DNA from 2 places in the Candidatus Pelagibacter sp. RS40 genome. Region 1 is predicted to be linked to the other one. Evidence: riboswitches for the same ligand, from Rfam matches in the RefSeq annotation. Region 1 holds a riboswitch; the other holds the start of a gene.
The links. Region 1 has a riboswitch for glycine ahead of B8063_RS04105 (malate synthase G). Riboswitches for the same ligand answer to the same signal wherever they lie in the genome.
Positions count from the first base shown of each region.

Region 2: it holds a riboswitch for glycine, as region 1 does, so the genes downstream of both, gcvT (glycine cleavage system aminomethyltransferase GcvT) here and B8063_RS04105 (malate synthase G) in region 1, are expected to answer to the same signal.

Region 1 covers NZ_CP020778.1:763,537-774,788, forward strand. The annotation lists gene B8063_RS04105 (malate synthase G) at 1-1,998, opposite strand, end outside; glycine riboswitch at 2,082-2,164, opposite strand; gene B8063_RS04110 (acetyl-CoA carboxylase carboxyltransferase subunit alpha) at 2,212-3,318, shown strand; gene secA (preprotein translocase subunit SecA) at 3,313-5,838, opposite strand; gene argJ (bifunctional glutamate N-acetyltransferase/amino-acid acetyltransferase ArgJ) at 5,894-7,195, shown strand; gene B8063_RS04125 (DUF1178 family protein) at 7,234-7,662, shown strand; gene ubiG (bifunctional 2-polyprenyl-6-hydroxyphenol methylase/3-demethylubiquinol 3-O-methyltransferase UbiG) at 7,659-8,387, opposite strand; gene B8063_RS04135 (aspartate kinase) at 8,453-9,667, shown strand; gene ispG (flavodoxin-dependent (E)-4-hydroxy-3-methylbut-2-enyl-diphosphate synthase) at 9,669-10,775, shown strand; gene prfA (peptide chain release factor 1) at 10,775-11,252, shown strand, end outside.
Region 2 covers NZ_CP020778.1:273,304-284,555, forward strand. The annotation lists gene gcvP (aminomethyl-transferring glycine dehydrogenase) at 1-2,091, opposite strand, end outside; gene gcvH (glycine cleavage system protein GcvH) at 2,091-2,471, opposite strand; gene gcvT (glycine cleavage system aminomethyltransferase GcvT) at 2,464-3,567, opposite strand; glycine riboswitch at 3,644-3,730, opposite strand; gene B8063_RS01525 (DMT family transporter) at 3,760-4,629, opposite strand; gene B8063_RS01530 (5-oxoprolinase subunit C family protein) at 4,626-5,570, opposite strand; gene B8063_RS01535 (5-oxoprolinase subunit B family protein) at 5,563-6,237, opposite strand; gene B8063_RS01540 (5-oxoprolinase subunit PxpA) at 6,266-7,042, shown strand; gene B8063_RS01545 (tetratricopeptide repeat protein) at 7,039-7,521, shown strand; gene B8063_RS01550 (YjbE family putative metal transport protein) at 7,638-8,249, shown strand; gene panB (3-methyl-2-oxobutanoate hydroxymethyltransferase) at 8,246-9,022, opposite strand; gene guaA (glutamine-hydrolyzing GMP synthase) at 9,094-10,656, opposite strand; gene B8063_RS01565 (tetratricopeptide repeat protein) at 10,646-11,080, opposite strand; gene guaB (IMP dehydrogenase) at 11,077-11,252, opposite strand, start outside.

The DNA of each region.
Region 1 (11,252 bases):
GTTTTGATCATCAACTACCTTAGCCATTTTCTTCATGATTTCAAGTACTTGCTTGTTTGAGCAATATCCATGGTGTAACCAATTTGCGATATGTTGTGAAGATATTCTTAAAGTTGCTCTATCCTCCATTAAACCTACATTATTTATATCTGGAACTTTAGAACAACCTACACCTTGATCTACCCATCTCACTACGTAACCCAAGATTGTTTGAGCCGAGTTTGATATCTCATTTTCTATTTCCTCAACAGACCAATTTGGCCTATCAGCTATTGGTATATCTAAAAGACCGTCTAATTTTGCTGGAGATCTTGATTTAAGTTCTTCATGTTTTTTAAAAATATCAATTTCATGATAATGTAAAGCATGTAATGCTGCAGCTGTAGGTGATGGCACCCATGCACAATTAGCACCAGAATTTAAATGGCCAATTTTTTGCTCCATCATATCTTTCATTTTATCAGGCATTGCCCACATTCCTTTACCGATTTGAGCCACACCAGAAAAACCACATTTTAAGCCAACATCTACATTATTATTTTCATAGGCTTCAATCCATTTTGACTTTTTCATATCTCCTTTTTTAATCATTGGACCTGCTTCCATCGAGGTATGCATTTCATCGCCTGTACGATCTAAAAATCCAGTATTGATAAAAAAAACTCTGTGTTTTAAAGTTCTGATACACTCTTTTAAATTTGCAGAGGTTCTTCTTTCCTCATCCATAATTCCACATTTAATCGTATTCTTATCTAATTCTAAAACTTCCTCAACTTTTCCAAAAATAATATCAGTAAATGCTGTTTCATCTGGTCCATGCATTTTAGGTTTAACAATATAAATTGAACCTGATCTAGAGTTGCCTTTACGTTTTAAATCATGAAGGCAAGCTGCCGATGTAATAAATGCATCCAAAATTCCTTCAGGAACTTCAGATCCATCATTTAATATAATTGACGGATTAGTCATTAGGTGTCCAACATTTCGAACCAATAACAAACTTCTTCCATGAAGTTTCATTTTTTTTCCTGAGTTAGATATATAACTTCTATCTGGATTTAGTTTTCTTTTTAATTGTTTTCCTTGTTTTTCAAAAATTGAAACTAAATCTCCCTTCATTAATCCTAACCAATTTCTGTAACATGCAACCTTATCTTCTGCATCAACTGCGGCAACACTATCTTCATGATCGCATATAGTCGAAATTGCTGACTCTATTATAATATCACTTATTCCGGCTGCATCTTGTGCTGCGCTAAACGCTTTTGGATTTATGATAATTTCTAAATGTAAATTATTATTATTTAATATAACGGCAGTTGGCATTAAAGCTTCTCCTCTAAAACCTGTAAATTTTTCGTTTTGTTTTAAATCAAATAAATCTCTATCTTTTTTAATCTTTAAATTTCCATCATGAACTTCAAATCCAGAGATTTCTCTCCAACTAATACCATTTATAGGAAAATGTTTATTTAAAAAATCTCTAGCATAATTTATTACTTGCTCACCTCTTAGAGGGTCATATTTTTCACTTCCACTCTCTTCTGACTCAATTACATCAGTGCCATATAAACTGTCATACAAGCTCATCCATCTCGCATTCGCTGCATTTAAACTATATCTAGCATTCATTATCGGCACAACCAATTGAGGTCCTGCTATACTTGAAATTTCAGTGTCTAAATTTTTAGTTTCGATTTTGAATTCTGAACCTTCTTCCTTGAGATAATCAATATCCTTAAGAAATTTTTTGTAGTCTTCTAAATTAAAATCTTCAAATTTATTTTTTTTGTGCCAAAGATCTATTTCTTTTTGTATGGTTTCTCTTATTTCTAAAAGCTCTCTATTTTTTGGAGCAAGTTCATGTACCACCTTATCAAAACCATCCCAAAATTTTTTAGGACTAATATTGGTATCTAGTAATAATTCATTATCTATAAAATCAGCAAGTATTTTATCAACAGACAAATTATTAATTTTAATAAATTTTTCTTTCATAAACTAAATAAATTTCAACCCCATCTGTTGATTAACCTGAGAGTTTTACTCCTTCGGTGAGAAATTTTCTCTTTCCAGATAATTATGTTTAAATGGTCCTTTTGCCTGAGAGTTTCCGGGGAAGTTGCTCCTTCGGCGCTATAATAGTCTCTCCCATAAAAACAAAATTTTAAGACATTTTATTGCCTTTTTTAAATATAATAAAGCTTTTAAATGAAAAATTACCTTAATTTTGAGACAGAAGTAAAAAATTTAGAGACTGAACTTGATCAATTAAAAGATCCATATAATCAAGAAGGATTGTCTGAAGTTGATACGTCTAAAATTTCAAAAGTTCAAAAAGAGATTGATAAAAAGTTAAGTGAGATTTACTCAAATTTAGATCCATGGCAAACAGCTTTAGTTGCAAGACACGAAGACAGACCCAAAGCTAAATTTTTCATTGATAATTTGTTCGAGGAGTTTGTTCCTCTTTCTGGTGATAGATATTATGGAGAAGACAAATCTGTCATCTCAGGATTTGCTAAGTTTAATGGAAAGTCAGTGCTGATTATTGGTCAAGAAAAAGGTGAGAATTTAGAAACTAGAATTGAGAGAAATTTCGGCATGATGCGACCAGAGGGTTATAGAAAAACAATAAGATTAATGAAGTTAGCAGATAAGTTTAGAATTCCTATAATTTCATTTATAGATACACCTGGCGCATATCCAGGAGTTGGAGCAGAGGAAAGAGGTCAAGCTGAGGCAATAGCAAAATCCATTGAATGCTGTATGGAACTTAGCGTGCCAACTATTTCTGTGATAATTGGCGAGGGCGGATCTGGTGGCGCAATCGCTCTTGCATCATCTAACAAGGTGCTAATGTTACAAAATGCAATCTACTCAGTAATTTCTCCTGAAGGATGTGCAACAATCCTTTGGCGAGATCCAAAAAAAACTTTAGAGGCTTCAAAAGCAATGAAACTTTCATCCAAAGATTTGCTTAATTTAGACATAATAGACGAAATAATTCCAGAACCAATTGGTGGAGCTCACAGGGATAGAGATTTAATTTTAGACAATGTTCGGTTATCTTTAGATAAAAATTTAAATTTTTTTCTTTCTATGGAAAAAGATGAAATATTAAACCACAGAAAAAATAAATTTTTGTCAATTGGTAGGAATAAGGGATTTACAACTCAAACAGGTTTAAATGAAAATTTAACAATGAAAGAAAGCAAATTTGATAGAATTATTTCTAAGTTTAAAAGTGATATTAAATTAACCTATATTTCAATAGGAGTCCTAATTTTTATATTCTCCTTATTTTTTATTTTATAAGGATCCACAACAATGCTTATATTTTTTACCTGAGTTGCAAGGACAAGGCTCATTTCTTCCAATTTTTTTCGTAGATAGTTCGTTAAACTTTTTGTTTTGTTCTTGTGAAAAATTATTATCTTGTTCTTGGCTATCAATTACTTTTACATTTATCAAAAAAGTAATTAATTCTGTTTTTAATTTGTTAAGTAAATTCTCAAATAATATGAAAGCTTCTTTCTTATACTCTACTAGGGGATCTCTTTGACCATAAGATCTCAGACCTATAACTTGTCTCAATTGTTCTAAATATTGAATATGCAATTTCCAATTTTGATCAATTAATTGTAAGAATATTCGTTTTTCAATTTCAAGTGCTTCATTTTTTCCTAGAAGACTAATTCTTTCATCTCTTTTTTCTGAAAATTTATCTTTTACAATTTTTTCAAGTTCTGCATCTTTTACATTTGAAATTTCTTTTACTTTCTCATCATCAAATGATTTTCCAAAAATAGTCTTAAAGCTTTTTGTAAAGTCATCTGAAGTGGGATTTGCTAATTTCTTAGATTTCAAGATTTTTAATTCATTTAAGTTTTCATCTATAAAATCATCTGCAAATACATTTGCTTCCTTGCTCTCCATAACATTATTCCTTTGACTAAATATGACTTGTCTTTGGTCATTAAGTACATTGTCAAATTTTAGTAGGGTTTTTCTTATATCAAAATTTCTCGCTTCAACTTTTTGCTGAGCTCTTTCAAGAGCTTTATTTATCCATGGATGATCTATGCTTTCTCCATCTTTAAGTCCAAGCTTTTCTAAAATATTATTCATAGACTCTGATCCAAATATTCGCATTAAATCATCCTCTAAACTTACGAAGAAAATAGAATTGCCCTCATCACCTTGCCTTCCTGATCTACCTCTAGCTTGATTATCTACTCTCCTACTTTCCATTCTCTCAGTTCCTATTACGAATAAACCTCCCAATTTTTTCACCTTATCTTTTTCGCTTTCGTCTTGACCTCCAAGTTTAATATCAACCCCTCTTCCAGATATACTTGTAGTTATAATTATTGAATTTATTTTGCCTGCATTGGCAATTATTTCTGCTTCTTTCTCATGATTTTTTGCATTTAAAACAATGTGTTTAATCCCTTTTTTATTTAACAAATCTGAATAGTGCTCAGATTTATTTATACTTGCAGTAAATACTAACAAAGGTTGGCCAGATTTATTGCATTCAATTATTTTCTCAATTATTGCATCGTCCTTTTCTTTTAAAGTTCTGAAAATTTGATCATTCCAATCTTTTCTAATCATTTCTTTATTTGTAGGTATTGATACTACTGGCAAATTATAGATTTCAAAAAACTCCTCCGACTCGGTTTGAGCTGTTCCAGTACAACCAGATATTTTTTTATAAAGTTTAAAAAAGTTTTGGTAGGTTATAGACGCCAAAGTTTGATTTTCAGCATTAACTACTAACTTTTCTTTTGCTTCTAAACTTTGATGGAGCCCATCTCCAAATCTTCTACCTGGAAGCTGTCTTCCAGTTTGTTCATCAATTATAATAATTTGATCATCTTTGACTATATAATCACGCCCGTTGTGAAATAAGTGATTAGCTTTTAAAGCTTGATTGACATGATGAACAAGATGTAGGTTTTCAGGATCATAAAAATTATTATTTTTCAAAATACCAGCGTTTGAAAATATTTTTTCAATATTATCAATACCTTTATTTGTGAGAAGAATATTTTTATCCTTTTCGTCAATATCAAAGTCATCAGGCTTCAATGTTTTTACAAGTTTATCAATTGCAATATATTGACTGGTTTTATCTTCTGCAGCTCCTGAAATGATTAAAGGCGTTCTAGCTTCATCAATTAAACACGAGTCTATCTCATCAACGATAGCATAATTATGTCCTCTTTGAACCATGTCTTTTTTTGAAAATTTCATATTGTCTCGAAGATAATCAAAACCTAGCTCACTATTAGTTGCATAAGTTATATCCTTCATATAGTTTTCTTTTCTTTCAAGATCAGATTGATGAGTATTTATAAAGCCACAACTTAAACCTAGGAATTCATATATTTCCCCCATATTTTGACTATCTCGTTTAGCCAAATAATCATTTACAGTTACTATATGAACACCTTTTTTTTCTAGTGCATTAAGGTAAGCTGCTAAAGTTATAGTCAAGGTTTTTCCCTCACCCGTTTTCATTTCTGCAATTTTATTTTCATGGAGAGCTACACCACCAATTAATTGAACATCAAAGTGTCTTTCATTATGAACTCTTTTCGATGCTTCTCTAACTAAAGCAAAAGCCTCTGGCAATATTTGGTTTATCTTTTCACCATCATCTAGTCTCGAAATAAGTTCAGATGTTTTTTTTGGAAAATCAGAATTATCAATATTTTCAAATTTTTTTTCTAAACCGTTAATCTGATTAACTATTTTGCCAATTCTATCTAACTCTTTTTGATTTCCACTTTTAATTATTTTAGAAAATAGATTTAACGGATTAAACATTTTAATGTACAGTAATTAATGAATATATAGTAATTTTTTAGGGAAATTAAATATCATGGTTTTAGGCATAAACAACTTTTTTGATGCTAGAAATAAAAACGCAAAAGTTGCTGATTTTCAAGATTTAGACCATTTAGATGGAGTATCGGTATCAGCAGTTTCAGCAAATTTGTATGATCAAAAAAGAGATGACCTCGTTTTATTTTATTTTAGAAATGGAGCTAATCATGCATCTTTGTTTACAAAATCAAGTGTTGTATCAGAAAATATAAAGTGGAATAGAAAAATTAAGTCCCAAAAAATACATGCATTATTGATTAATACTAGAAATGCAAATGCTCTTACAGGATCAGATGGATATGATGCATTAAAAATACTCTCATTAGATTTGTCTGAAAAACTGACACTCAAACAGAAACAGGATGAAGAGTACCCAAAAATTATTCACTCTGACAGTATACTTTTTGCATGTACTGGTACAATTGGAGAAAAATTTCCTTTAGAAAAAATAAAAAATTCACTTCCTAATTTAGTTGACAATATAAAATATAATCAAAATAAATTAATATGGATGAAATCAGCTTCAGGTATCAAAACAACAGATACTAAACCCAAGCTAGCAATGTCAGAGTGCAAAATAGGTAACACACCAATAAAGGTTTATGGCATTGCCAAAGGCTCTGGAATGATATTTCCTAATATGGCAACAACATTAGGATTTCTATTTACTGATGCAAATTTGTCTTCCTCAATTTTAAAAAATATTCTTAAAGATAGTATTGAAACTACTTTTAATGCAATTTCTTGTGATGGGGACACTAGTACTAATGATATGGTATCAATTTTTGCTACTAATAAAGCAAAAAATTCAGAGGTGAAAAACTACAAAGAAAAAAAATTAAAAGACTTTAAAGAATCCGTGCACGAAGTTTTATTGAATTTAGCAAAAAGAGTAGCGGCAGATGGTGAAGGGGCATCTAAATTTGTTACAGTAAATTGTATTAGAGCAAAATCTGTAGCTGATGCAAAAAAGATCTGCTTTTCAATTTCAAACTCACCTTTAGTAAAAACTGCATTAGCCGGTGAAGATCCAAATTGGGGGAGAATAGCTATGGCAGTCGGAAAAACAGAAATAAAAGTTGATATAAAAAAAATAAATATTTCTTTTGGGCCATATAAAATTTTCTCAAAAAATGAATTAGCCAAAGATTATGATGAGCAAAAAGTTAGAGAATACATGAAAAACGAGTCTATAGAAATAACAGTTGATCTTGGAATGGGTCAAAAAAGTTTTACTTCATATACTATGGATTTAACAAAAGATTATATTGAAATTAACGCTGATTATAGATCTTAGGACATTGAAAATATAATTTTGCTGCTTAAGTAATCATTATGATAAAATACGCACTAAATTGTAGAGACTGTAACAAAGAATTTGAAAGTTGGTTTGGATCTTCAAAAGAGTATGACAGATTAAAAAAAATGAAATTACTAAACTGTCAAAACTGTAGTTCTTTAAATGTAGAAAAATCATTAATGGCTCCAAATTTATCAAAAACAAAAAAATCATCTGAGAAAAATGAGTTTAAGTTGAAAGAAGTTAAACAAAAATTAAAAGAGTATAAAAAATTTGTAAAAGATAATTTTGATTTCGTGGGTGATAATTTTACTTATGAGGCAAGATCAATTCATTACAATAAAGATAAAAAAAAACTAAAAAAAGGTATTTATGGCAAAGCCTCAATTGAAGACATCAGAGAGTTAAAAGACGAAGGTATTGAAACAGAAATGATGCCTTGGATTGAGGACAAGGAGAATTAAACTTTCTCAAATTTGGTTATATAATTTACAGATTTATCAGAGGATATTTTCCACTGGTCAAATATAGGATTAAAAGTCAATCCATCAATTTTATTTAATTTTAATGAATTTTTTTGACAAATATTAATAAGGTTTTTAGGTTTTACAAATTTATCCCATTCATGAGTTCCAATAGGAAGCCATCTTAAAACGTACTCAGCCCCAACGATTGCAAATAAATAAGATTTTAATGTTTGATTTAGAGTAGCTACAAACATTATCCCATTTTTTTTTAAAAATCTCGAACTTTGTTTAATAAAGATATCCACATTTTCTACATGTTCCACTATCTCCATATTTAAAATTACATCAAATTTTTTAGAAGTTTTTAAATTTTCTGGTGAACAATTAAAATATTTAATATTTAATTTACTTCTTTTTAAATGATGCTTGGCAACTCTGATATTGTTTAGAGATGCATCAATGCCGACTACATTTGCACCCAGTCTTGACATTGGTTCAGATAGAAGGCCTCCGCCACAGCCAATATCTAATAACTGTAAATTTTTAAGAGGTTTATTATTTTTTTGTAACTTAAAATGTTCAACTAAATTATCTTTAATATATTTAATTCTTATTGGATTAAATTTATGTAGAGGTCTAAATTTTCCAGATGGATCCCACCATTCTTTGGCAATTCTAGAAAATTTTTCTATTTCTTTTTTATTTATTGTGTTAGTTTTCATTACTTTATTGACTTTATATTCAAGATGTATTTTATCAATATATTTTAATTAAAAAAAATTTACTCATGAAAATTGTAGTTTTAAAATTTGGCGGAACATCTGTTGGTACAATAAATCGAATAAAAAAGGTTGCAGAAATAATTAGCAGCTATGTGAAGCAAAAATATAAGGTCATAGTCGTTTCTTCAGCAATGAGTGGAGCAACAAATGATTTAGTAAAAAAATCGAAAGAAATTAGTAGTAATTTTTCTAATGCAGAATACGATGTTCTTGTATCTTCAGGTGAACAAGTTGCATGTTCATTGATTGCTGGCAGATTGATACATAAAGGATATAAAGCAAGATCATGGTTAGCATGGCAAATACCCATCTACACTGATAATAATCACAAATTTTCAAGAATAAACCAAATAAATAAAAATAAAATATTACGTTATTTAAAGTCTGGAGGAATTCCAATAATTACTGGCTTTCAAGGCATTAACAAAGAAGAAAGGATAACCACTATAGGCAGAGGAGGATCAGATGCTAGTGCAATAATGTTAGCAACTTTTTTTAAAGCTAAGAGATGCATTATTTATACAGATGTTGAAGGCGTTTATACTACTGACCCGAATAAATTAAAATCAGCAAAAAAAATTAAAATAATTTCTTATGAAGAAATGTTGGAAATGGCGTCATTGGGTGCAAAAGTAATGCAGCCCGTATCCATACAAGATGCAAGGCTAAATAGAATAAATATAGAAGTTAAATCTTCATTTAATAAAAAATCAGGAACACTAATAACAAAGAGAAAAAACATTATTAAAAATAAAATTATAACTGGTATTTCTTCAACCCAAAACGATGCAAAAGTTACTCTAGTAGGTGTTAAAGATAAACCAGGTATAGCAGCGGCAATTTTTAAACCTTTATCTAAAAACTCCATTAATGTTGATATGGTTGTACAAAATATATCTGCAAATGGAAAGGAAACAGATCTTACATTTACAATTAAAAGTGATGATCTTGTAAAGACAAAAAAAATTATTAATGAGAATAAAAGTATAAATTTTACAAAACTAATTTTTGATAAAAATGTATCTAAAATTTCTATTATTGGTGTTGGTATGGTTACAACACCTGGGGTTACTTTTAGAATGTTTCAAGCGCTTGCAAACCAAAAAATTAATATTCAAGTTATCTCAACTTCAGAAATTAAAATTTCTGTATTGGTAAATAAAATTTATGTCAAAAAAGCAATTTTAGTACTTCATAAAGAATTTAAACTAGAAAAATAAAATGAGCATTAGGCCATTTAGAGATATTAAAAGAAAAAAAACAAAAGCCATAAAAGTTGGGAATTTAGATATTGGTGGTGATAACCCAATATCTGTCCAATCAATGACTAATACTTTAACTCAAAACTCAAAATCAACAATAAATCAAATCAAAGAAATTGAAAATGCTGGCGCTGATTTAGTGAGGGTTTCATGTCCCGATCAAGAATCAACATTAGCTTTGAAACAAATAATAAAGGAAATAAATATTCCTTTAGTTGCAGACATACATTTTCACTACAAGCGAGCAATAGAAGCAGCTGAAAATGGAGCTCATTGTTTAAGAATAAACCCTGGCAACATAGGAGACACTTATAAAATTAAGGAGGTTATAAAAGCAGCTAAAGACAATAATTGTGCAATAAGAGTTGGAGTAAACGCAGGATCTTTAGAAAAAGATATTTTAGAAAAATATAAAGAACCGTGTCCAGAAGCTTTAGTTGAAAGCGCAATAAGAAATATAAATATCTTAGAAAATGAGGATTTTTTTAAATTAAAAGTAAGCGTTAAATCTTCAGATGTTTTTTTATCAATAGGTGCTTATAGACAATTGTCAGATAAAATTGATTATCCTTTGCATGTAGGAATAACAGAGGCAGGAAGTTTTTTACCTGGAACAATAAAATCTTCAATAGGATTTGGATCGTTATTATTGGATGGAATAGGTGATACCATAAGAGTTTCTTTATCTGACGATCCTGTAAAAGAAATTAACGTTGGAAATGAGATACTAAAATCTTTAAATTTAAGAAATAGAGGTGTAAGAATAATCTCATGTCCTTCATGTGCAAGACAAGCATTCGAAGTAATTAATACAGTTAAAGTCCTTGAGGAGCGACTATCTCACATTAAAACTCCTTTAACATTATCAATAATTGGTTGTGTTGTTAACGGTCCAGGAGAAGCTGCTCAAACAGATATAGGAATAACTGGTGGTGGCAAAGGAAACCATATGCTTTATTTAAACGGTATTGAGAGTGAGAAAATAAAAAGTGAAGAAATTATATCAAAAGTAGTAACTATGGTCGAAAAAAAAGCTGCTGAAATTGAAAATGATCCAAAAAAATAATGCTACCATTAGCTAAAGTGCAAAGTTTAATTTTAAAACATTCTCAATTAGAGAAAGATTTGTCGAGTGGTGCAATAGATAAAAATTCATTTGCAGAAAAATCAAAAGAATATTCAGATTTGAATGAAATTATCAAACAAGCAAAGGAGTATAGTGAATTTGAAAAAAATAAATCGGAATTAGAAATTTTAATTGCTGATGAAAATGGTGATAAAGAAATGAAAGATCTAGCTGAAACTGAATTAGAGGAGTTGAAAAAAAATTATGAAATTAATGAGAAAAAAATAAAAATTTTTTTACTTCCTAAAGATGAGGCAGATACCAAAAATGCAATAATTGAAATTAGGGCTGGTACAGGTGGTTTGGAAGCCAGTCTGTTTGCAGGTGATTTGTTTAAAATGTATGAAAAGGTTAGTCATAAAAAAAAATGGCAACTAGAAATAATTTCTATTTCAAAAAGCGATGCAGGCGGTCTAA
Region 2 (11,252 bases), 490 kb from region 1:
GTTTATATGGCAAACATCAGGACCAAAATTTCCTGGTTTTGCTATACCAACAAGTGCATTTAAGTTTGCACCATCCATATAAACTTGGCCTCCATGTTTATGAATCAATTCACATATATCTTTTATTTTTTCTTCAAATACTCCATGTGTGGATGGATATGTAACCATTAAAGCTCCGAGATTTTCCGAATGAGTTTCAGCTTTTTTCTTCAAATCTTCAAAATCAACATTTCCCTCTTTATCGCAATTAACCACTACCACCCTCATTCCAACCATCTGTGCACTTGCTGGATTAGTCCCATGTGCTGAGCTTGGTATTAAGCATATATTTCTGTTTTGTTCGCCTCTATCTAAATGGTATTTTCTAATCACCATTAATCCAGCATATTCTCCTTGAGCCCCTGCATTGGGCTGAAGTGAGACACCTGAAAAACCAGTAATTGATCTTAGCCAATTTTTAAGATCAGTGAACAAAGCTCTATATCCTTCCATTTGCTCAACAGGAACGAATGGATGTGGCTCAGCTAATTCTCTCCATGAAATAGGAATCATTTCTGCAGTAGCATTTAATTTCATAGTACACGACCCCAGTGCAATCATAGTTCTATTAAGAGCTATGTCCTTATCTTCCAACTTTTTAAGATATCTAAGCATTTCTGTCTCTGAGTGATATGAATTGAAAACAGGATGTTCTAAGTATTTTGAAGTTCTTAATAAATTTTTCGGTAGGTTAGGTAGACTTACTGTAGGATCTTCTTTTTTAATAGACTCCGCTGCATTAAAAATTTTAAGTAATTGATTGACTCTATAAACATTTTTTTTCTCATCAAAAGAAATGGCAAGCATTTCTGAATTTACTTTTCTAATATTTACTTTTTGATCTAAAGCATTTTTAAAAATCTGATCGGTCTTTTCTTTAGTAATAATAGTTACAGTATCAAAGAAATAATCTGAATATAATTCATATCCAGATTGTTTTATTTTATCAGCAAAATTTTTTGCTAATTGTGAAACTCTCTCAGAAATTTCTTTTATTCCATCTGGTCCATGATAAATTGCATAAGCTGCTGATACAATCGCTAGTAATGCTTGTGCCGTACAAATATTGCTTGTTGCTTTGTCTCTTCTGATGTGCTGTTCTCTAGTTTGTAGTGATAGCCTGTAAGCTTTATTCCCATGTCTATCAACTGAAACACCAACAATTCTACCAGGCATTGATCTTTTAAATTCATCTTTTGTTGCAAAAAAGGCTGCATGCGGTCCTCCATAACCCATTGGAATACCAAATCTTTGTGAGCTACCAACCGCTATATCTGCACCAAGTTCACCAGGAGTTTTTAGTTTGGCAAGTGCCAACAAATCACAAGCCAAGATCGCTTTACCATTTTTTTTATGAATTTTACTTATATGTTCACTTGGATCTTTAATGTCACCCAAAGTTCCTGGATATTGCAAAATTCCACAAACAACATCTTCTTTTAACTGATCTAAAACTTTATCCTCATTTCCAACAAGAACTTTAAGACCCATAGGTTCTGCTCTAGTTTGAACAACGTCGATTGTTTGTGGATGACAATTCTCTGAAATGAAAACTAAATTACTATCACTTTTATTAAGTCTATGACTTAAGCCCATGGCCTCGGCTGCTGCAGTTCCCTCGTCAAGTAAAGATGCATTTGCAATATCCATTCCTGTAAGGTCAACAACCATTTGTTGAAAGTTTAGTAGCATTTCTAATCTTCCTTGTGCTACTTCTGGCTGATAAGGCGTGTATGATGTATACCAGCCCGGATTTTCTAAAATATTTCTTAAAATTACATATGGTGTATAAGTCCCGTAATATCCCATACCAATAAAATTAGAGTAAATTTGATTTTTTTTTGAGATTACTTTTAATTTTCTAAGTGCTTCATATTCTGAATTTGAATCACCAATATTTAATTCACCTTTAAACTGTATTTTTTCTGGAACAGTACTATTTATAAGATCATCTAATGACTTAAAATTAAGATCTTTAAGCATTTTTTGTTGGTCATTATCTGAAGGACCAATATGTCTTCCTATAAAGTCTTTCTGTGAATTATGTAACATTAACTTGATGTCTCCTTTGCAAATTTTTCATACTCCTCTTTGTTCATTAAAGAATCTAATTCAGAGGCATCTTTTATTTTTAATTTAAAAAACCATGCAGCACCCTCGGGATCTTCATTAATTTTTGCAGGGTCATCTACTATAGTTTGGTTTATATCAACTACTTCTCCACTGATAGGTGTGTAAACGTCACTTGCGGCTTTTGTAGACTCTACAACGCCTGCAGTTCCATCTTTTTCAACATTTGTGCCTTTTTCTGGCAACTCAGCAAAAACTATATCACCTAACATTTCAGTTGCATGTTTTGTAATTCCAATAGTTGCAACCTCACCCTCCAGTGTAATCCATTCATGCTCTTTGGAAAATTTAACTTCAGACATTTTTTTCTCCTTTTACATAGTTTTTTTTATAAAATGGTAAATCACAAACATTGGCTGGAACTTTTTTTCCTCTTACTTCTAAAAAGATTTTTGTATTTGTTGGTGAGTAATTGTTTTCGACATACCCCATTGCAATTGAGCATTCAACACTTGGTCCAAATGTACCACTTGTAACTTTACCTATTTCTTTATCGTTCTGATCAAAAATTTTAGTATTTCCTCTTGCTATAACTCTTGTTTCAGGTTTGATACCAACTCTTAAAGTCTTTACTCCATTATCAATTTGTTTTTTAATAATATCTGAACCAGGGTAATCACTACCAACTCTTGATTTAGGTATTGCCCATTTCAAGTTTGCCTCAATCGGACTTGTTTTTTCGTCAAGATCATTACCATATAAGCATAATCCAGCCTCTAATCTTAGCGTATCTCTTGCACCAAGCCCTATAAGTTTAGCACCATGATTAATTAATTGATCTACAAATTTTACAACTTTTTTATTATCTAAAGAGATCTCAAAACCATCTTCACCAGTATAACCAGATCTTGTTATGTAAATATTTGAATTATCATATTCAAATTCCCCTCCATTCATAAATTTAAGATTAGTTATGTTTGAAACTACTTTTCCTAATACATCCTTTGCTTTTGGTCCTTGTAATGCAATCAAAGATAGGTTTTCATCTAAATTTAAATCATATTTGCCATTTAATTTTTTTTTTATTATTTCAAGATCTTGCTTTTTACATGCTGCGTTTAAAATAATTAAGTAACCATCTTTTAATTTTGTAATAATTAAATCGTCGTAAATTCCTCCCTTATCATTCATTAAAAAAGAATATTTACTTTGATTAGTCTTTAAATTTTTTAAATTAACTGGAAATATTTTTTCTAGATCATCTGTAAGATGATCTGAACCGTTTATAAATAGCTGTCCCATATGTGATACGTCAAATATACCGGCATTTTCTCTAGTAAATTTGTGTTCTTGGATTATTCCACTCTTATATTGTATGGGCATTTGGTAACCTGCAAACTCAACCATCTTTGCACCATGTTGGATATGTAATTTATATAAAGGTGTTTTTTTATTCATATTAACTCTTTAATCCCCTCTGTCTTGTTGCCTGAGAGTTTTGCTCCTTCGGCGAGAACTTAATCTCTTTCCAGAGTTAATACGTACGGTCCTTTTGCCTGAGAGATTATTGGGTATTTGCTCCTTCGGCGCTACATTGGGTAGTCTCTCCCGTAAGATCTTATAACATAATTTATTATAAAATATAAATATTTATGCAGATTTTTTTTTAAAAAATAAAGTTAAAAACTGTAATAGAACTGCGAATATAACCACGGACCCACCAATTAAAACTATAAAAGGAGGGTTTTCATTAACAAACATCCATGCCCAAAGAGGTCCTAAAACTGCCTCAGTAAGCATAATTATTCCAACAAATGCAGAAGGTGTGGATCTTGCACCAACTGTAATAAAAATAAATCCAAATCCTAATTGAAAAAAACCAGCTAAAAACCCTAAAAAAATATCATGGCTAGAAATTGCTATAGTTGGTGACATCAAGTATCCAATAATCATTGCAAAAATACCTGCTACAAGTTGAAGTGGGACCATGTCAACATTTGGATATTTTCTAACTACTAGAATTAAAATTGCAAATGAAATTGGCATTAGAAATGCAGCTATATTTCCAGACATTTCTCCAGGTGATAAAGAATTACCCACCATCATGATTATACCAGCTATTGCCAAAATGATTGAAGCTAAAGTGATTTTAGATATTTTTTCTTTTAAAAATAAATAACCAAATACAGCAAGAAATATCGTTTGTGTCTGAATTATAAAATTAGTGTTTGTTACAGTAGTATTGTACATTGCAAAAACATAACTTGCAAAGCCTACTGCCAGAATTAAACCACCAAATAAACCTGGAATACCAGATTTAATAAGTACGGTAAAAATTTTTTGTTTATAAGAAATTATTAAGAATAAAAATACAACAACTATAAAAAAAAGAGATCTCCAAAATAATATTTGCCATAAAGTTGATCCTTCAAATGACTTTACAATCATACCACCAAAACTAAGGCTACAGGCGCCTAAAAATACTAATAATGGACCTGGTATTTTTGAAATTATATTCACAAGATTTTTGAAATTATATTATTTGTTTCCATTTCATATAATTTAAAAATTGTTTCTGCATCTTTTAAATTCACTTCTTTAAACTTTATTTTCGATCCAGGTGTTAATTGTGAGAGTTTATCGAAATCAGCACTTATAACAGTGGCTATTTTTGGATACCCGCCTATCGTACCATGATCTGCAAGCATTATAATAGGATTACCATCAGCTGGGATTTGTATAACTCCTTTTACAAGCCCTTCAGATTTTATATTGGTATTAATAATATTGTCTAATCTCTCTCCCTCTAAACGCATTCCCATTCTATCTGTAAGTTTGGTCACACTATATTCCTTTTTAAAAAACTTAGCTTGGGACTCTTTAGAGAAATAATGAAAATTAGTTCCTTTTATAACTCTTATATTTTCAATTTTAGAATTAATGTAATCTAATTTTCTTCTTGATAATTCTTTTATATTTGAAACTTCAATCTTTTGATTATCTTGTAGTTTTTTACCTTTATTTGAACCAATATTAGCTTTTGTATTTATAGAGCAGCTTTTCCATTGATAATCTAAGTTTAGGTCAGCCCCAATTGCCAAATAACCATAAACAGATTTATTAGTTGAAATTAAATCAATTTCATCATGATCCTCTAATGTAATTGTTTCATAACATTTACCCTCAATTTCATTTTTATGTTTAAAAATTTTAAATTTTACGTCTCCTGAAACTGATATATTTAGGGGATCCCCGTGATACACTAATCTTGGTCCTTGATATGCAAATTCTATTATTGGATGGCTTGTAACGTTCTGAAGAATTTTGTTGGCTATAATATAATTTCTTTTGTCCATTACGCCACTTATTGGTATTCCAATATGATTTAGATTATTTCTACCTAAATCCTGAAAAGTTGTATTGATCCCTGCTCTTATGACTTTGAAAAAATTTTCACTCATAATATTTTTTGTATTTTTCCTTATTGATTTTAATAAAACTAACAGTATCACCTGGATTAATTAGATTTGGATTATCTTCGTTCAGTGAATCAAAAACATTCAAGGGTGTATTACCAATTATATTCCAACCACCTGGACTTTCAAAAGTATAAATATTGCAAAATTGTTCTGTTAAACCTATTGAACCTTTTGGAACTTTAACTCTTGGAGTTTCTAATCTTTTGGCATGCAAATTTTTATCAATATCTCCTAAGAAAGGCATACCTGCAATAAAACCTGTCATATAACAGAAATATTCTTTTGAAAAAAATGTATCTAAAATTTCATCAGTTGGTTTATTTAATTTTTTTTCAAGTTTTTTTAGATCCAATGCATATTCATCCTCGCAACATACTGGAATCTGTAATTTTTTTTTGGATATATTATGATTTTTTTTTATCTCTAAATTTTCAATTATTTTTTTAGTTTTTTCAAAATTCGTAATTGATAAATCAAAAGAAACTATTAGCTTGTTGTAAGACGGAGTTAAATTTGTAATTCCTTCAAACTTACTGTCTTTTAAACTTTGAAAGTAATTAATTACTTTTGAATTGATTTCTTTATTAACATCATTACCAAAATCACAATAAACTGCTGCGTCACCAAGATTTGATATATTTTTTATCATGCCATGTTATACTTTAAACTTTGTTGCTATGGAAATTAATATAAATTGTGATTTAGGTGAAAAATCCAAACATCATTCAAATAAACATGATCCTGATTTACTTGAGATAGTAAATTCTGCAAATATAGCCTGTGGATATCATGCTGGCGATGAAGAAACAATGAATGATGTTATAAAAGTATCTAAAAAAAATAATGTAAGTATTGGAGCCCACCCTTCCTTTAATGATCCAGAAAATTTTGGAAGAGAAAGAATGAACTTATCATCCAATGAAATAAGAAAATTAATATTAGATCAATATGAAATTTTACAAAAAATTGCATCTGATCATGGAGAATGTGTTACACATATAAAACCACATGGTGCATTAAATAATATGGCCTGTGAAGATTTGGATTTAGCAATCACTCTTGCAAAAGCTGTTCAAGAAATCGGTGATGATATTATTTATTTAGTTCCAACAGGTTCTAAAATGGAAATTGCTGCAAAAAAGTTAAATATTAACATTGCGTGTGAAATTTTTGCTGATCGAAACTATGAGGATGATGGAAACTTAGTTTCTAGAAAAAAATCTCATGCTCTTATTACCGACCCTGAAGAAGCTAAAAAACACGTATTAAACATGGTAAAAAATCAGTCACTTAATTGTCACAGTGGAAAGCAGATACCTTGTGAAATAGACTCTGTGTGCATACATGGAGATAATCTTAGTTCATTAGAAACAGCTAAGTTAATTAAAAAAAACTTGTTGGAGAATGGTCTTGAACTAAAAGCATTAAATAAAATGGGGAAATTTAAAAAATGAAAAAAACCTTTGTTATTCTTTTGTTAACTATGGGATTAACCTGTAATTCGTTTGCTGCAGGTTCGTCATCATCAAGTTCGGAGACTAAATCCAATTATGATAAAGCTGTAAAACTTATAAAAGCTGCAAAAAAGTATGAAATAGACGGAAAAGTTGATAAGGCAAAGAAAAGATATGAAAGAGCTTTAAAATTTTTAGTGAAGTCGAATAAGAGCAAACCAAATAAAGCCGATACTCTTAACTATTTAGGTTTTACAACTAGAAAATTGGGTGATTTTGAGAGCGGAGAGAAATATTACCTTCAAGGTTTAGCTATTGATCCAAAACATAAAGGTATTAACGAATATTTAGGTGAATTATATGTTGCAACAAATAGACATAACCTTGCTGTCGAAAGGCTTGAGGTTTTAAAAGGTTGTAGTTGTGAGGAATATGATCAACTTAAAGCTGTCATAGCTGGTGAAAAATCAAAGTATTAACAAATCTTTGAAAGATACTAAATTGAGCTTAATACGTAAAAAATTTTAGTTAGCATAATAATTAAAATTATTTATATAGTGTACCTTAATAGCCGAAAAAAAGTAAAAATTTTAAATTGATAGAACAATCCTTAATACTATTACAAATTATCTTTATTGATATAATTTTAGCAGCAGATAATGCAATTATAATTGGTTTAATTGCTGCAAACTTTGTTCCCAAAAACAGAAAAAAAATTATCTTTTGGGGTGTTGTAGGTGCGCTTGTTTTTAAAGTAGTTTTTGCAATATTTGCTACTTACCTATTTAAATTCTATTTCATCAAAATTTTAGGAGGGTTGCTTTTAATTTGGATTGTAAATGATTTAAGAAAAGATTTATTTGAAATTCAAAAAATTAAATCACCAAAAAAGAAATCAATGGAACCATCATTTATTAAAAGTATCTACAAGGTTCTATTTGCTGATATTACAATTAGCTTTGATAACGTTATTGGCGTAGTTGGAGCTTCAAAAGGTAACTTTGGATTTATGATATTCGGATTAGTTTTATCAGTAGTATTAACTGGTGCTTTAGCAACATACTTAGCAAATTATATTCAAAAACATTTATGGATTGCCTATATAGGTTTAGGTTTTATTTTACTGGTAGCCATTCAATTAATAATAGGTGGAATGGTTGATTTAGAGATAATAAATATAAATGAGGAATTTAAAAAATATTTTTAATAAGAATATTTTTTACTAGGATATTTTTTACTTTTAACTTCTTTTGTAAATTTGCTAATTCCTTCTCGGATATAACGTCTTAAATCAATATATTTTTTAACAAATTTTATTTTTGATTTAGTCAGTCCTAAAATATCATCAGTGACTAAAATTTGACCATCGCAATTATTAGATGATCCTATTCCAATTGTTGGAATTGTAACTTTTCTAGTAATCTCTTTTGATAAATCGCTCTTTACACATTCAAGAACTATTGCAAATGCTCCAGATTTTTCTAAAAGTTCAGCATCACTTAAGAGACGGTTTCTTTCACGTACAGACTTCCCTTTTGATTTAAATTTTCCTCTAACAGTTTGAGGAGTTATACCAAGGTGACCTAAAACAGGTATTTTGTTTTTAATTAAATGTTTAACTATTTCTTTAATTCTTAGCCCGCCTTCTAATTTTACTCCATCACATTTCGTTTCTTTCATCACTTTTTTGCAGTTTTTTAAGGCCTCAGCTTTATTTCTATAAGTATTATATGGCATATCTACAATCATTAGACTTTTAGATATTCCCAATCTAACACTTTTTGAATGTTCTATCATTTTTTCAAGTGTGACTTGTCTGGTAGACTTATAATTGTAAAGAACTGATCCAAGAGAATCTCCGACTAAAATAAGATCTGTAAATTTATCTACTTCTTCTGCAATATTTTTTGAATATGCTGTTAGACAAACAATTTTAGACTTGTTTTTTTTTTGTTTTATTTTTTTTACTTTATCGAACATTCAATTTCTTTAAATATAATAATTTAATAAAGTATTATGCACATATTGTGTCATTAATTAATACATTCTTATTATTCTAATTCAATGGTGCTAGGTGGTTTAGAAGTGACGTCATATACTACCCTATTAATTCCTCTAATATTATTTACTATCTGATTAGAAATGTTCTGTAAAAAAGATTTTTCAAATTTAAAAAAATCTGCGGTCATGCCATCTTCAGATGTTATAGCTCTTAATAAACATAAGTATTCATATGTTCGATTATCGCCCATAACACCAACAGTTTTTACAGGAAGCAAGGCGGCATAAGCCTGCCAAATTTTATGATAAAGATTATTTTTTTTCAATCCATCTATAAAAATATGATCAGCCTCTTTTAAAATTTTAATTTTTTCTTTTGTTATAGTTCCTGGCATTCTGATAGCTAAACCAGGTCCTGGAAAAGGATGTCTTGATATTATCTCTTTATTCAATCCAAGCTCTAGCCCTAATTTTCTAACCTCATCCTTAAATAAATATTTCAAAGGTTCCACTAATTTTAAATTCATTTTTTTTGGTAAACCTCCAACATTATGATGAGATTTAATTTTCGATGTTTGACTTCCAGTTACAGATTTACTCTCAATTAAGTCTGGGTATAAAGTTCCTTGTGCTAAAAACTGAACGTTTTTGATTTTTTTTGCATAATTTTCAAAAATTTTAATAAATAAATTACCAATTATTTTTCTTTTCTTTTCGGGGTCAGAAATATTTTTCAATTTATTTAAAAATTGTTTTTCTGCATTCACATAAACTAGATTAATTTTAAACCGTTTTTTAAATGTATGAACAACTTGCTTTTCCTCATCTTTTCTTAAAAGTCCTGTATTTACAAATATACAAGTTAATCGGTTACCAATTGCATTGGATAGTAATTTTGCAACAACACTGCTGTCTACACCACCTGAAAGGGCACAAATGACTTTTGAATTACCAACTTGAGTTTTAACTTGATCAATAAGCTTTAATTTCTGGTCTCTAGACGACCAATTTCTTTTAATTTTACAAATTTTAAATACAAAATTTCTTAAGATTATTTTTCCTCTATTTGTGTGAGTTACTTCTGGATGAAACTGAATACCAAATAGTTTTTTCTTGGTGTTTTCTACTATACATAGTTTTGCATTATTTGTTTTCCCTATTACTTTAAAATCTTTTGGTAATCTGGTCACCTCATCTGCATGGCTCATCCAGACATTATTTTCATTTTTTGTAAAAAAATCTTTTGTAAGAATGCTCTCTTTTACTTTTTTAACTTTTGCTAAACCAAATTCTCTTGATTTTGATTGTTTAACTTTGCCACCTAATTCTTTTGATATTATTTGGTGACCAAAACATATTCCAAGCACTGGAATATTAGAATTTAGTAAATTTTTATTAAATTTTACTTTTTTACTTTGATAAACATTCAAAGGCCCTCCAGATAATATAAGCCCACTAACATTTTTATCTATAAGTTTAATATTATTTGATTTATGATGACTGATAATTTCACAATAAACCCCAAGTTCTCTTACTTTTCTTGCTATTAATTGAGTAAACTGTGAACCAAAATCTATTATCAAGATTTTCTTAAGACTGTTCTCAAGAAGCATCTTTTTTTTCAAAATCTTTAAGTCTTGTATCTATAGAAGTTAATTTTTCACATAATGTATTGCAGATTTTCTTAAAATCTTTTTTTAAATCTTGAACCTTTGAAAAATTTGATCTTTCTAATTCTAGATCAATTAAAATATACATTGCCTCCTCATTTCTTGGATCTAATAATAAAGCAGTATTAATGTTTTTTTCTTCCTCTTTAGTATTTTTTTCTATTTTAAAAATTTTTCCTAAATAAAGATATGAATTTGAATGTTTAGGATTGTATACAATGCTTCTCTCAAACTGAAATTTTGATTCATCGTATTTTTCTTCATTAAACAATTTCTTACCTTTATCATAAAAATTATTTTCGCTTGCATTAGCTATTGGACTTAAACCAAGTATAAATATGCAAAAGATAAATATTTTTAATATCATTTTTTTAATTCATCTATATTATGTACCATACTTTCATAAAATCCAGCTTTGGTTATCTTTACAAATTTAGGTTTTTTTCTTAAATCTACAACTTTAGGTGAACCAAGGTATCCCATGGATGACTTTAACCCTCCTACTAATTGATAAATTATTTTATTTACTGATCCTTTAT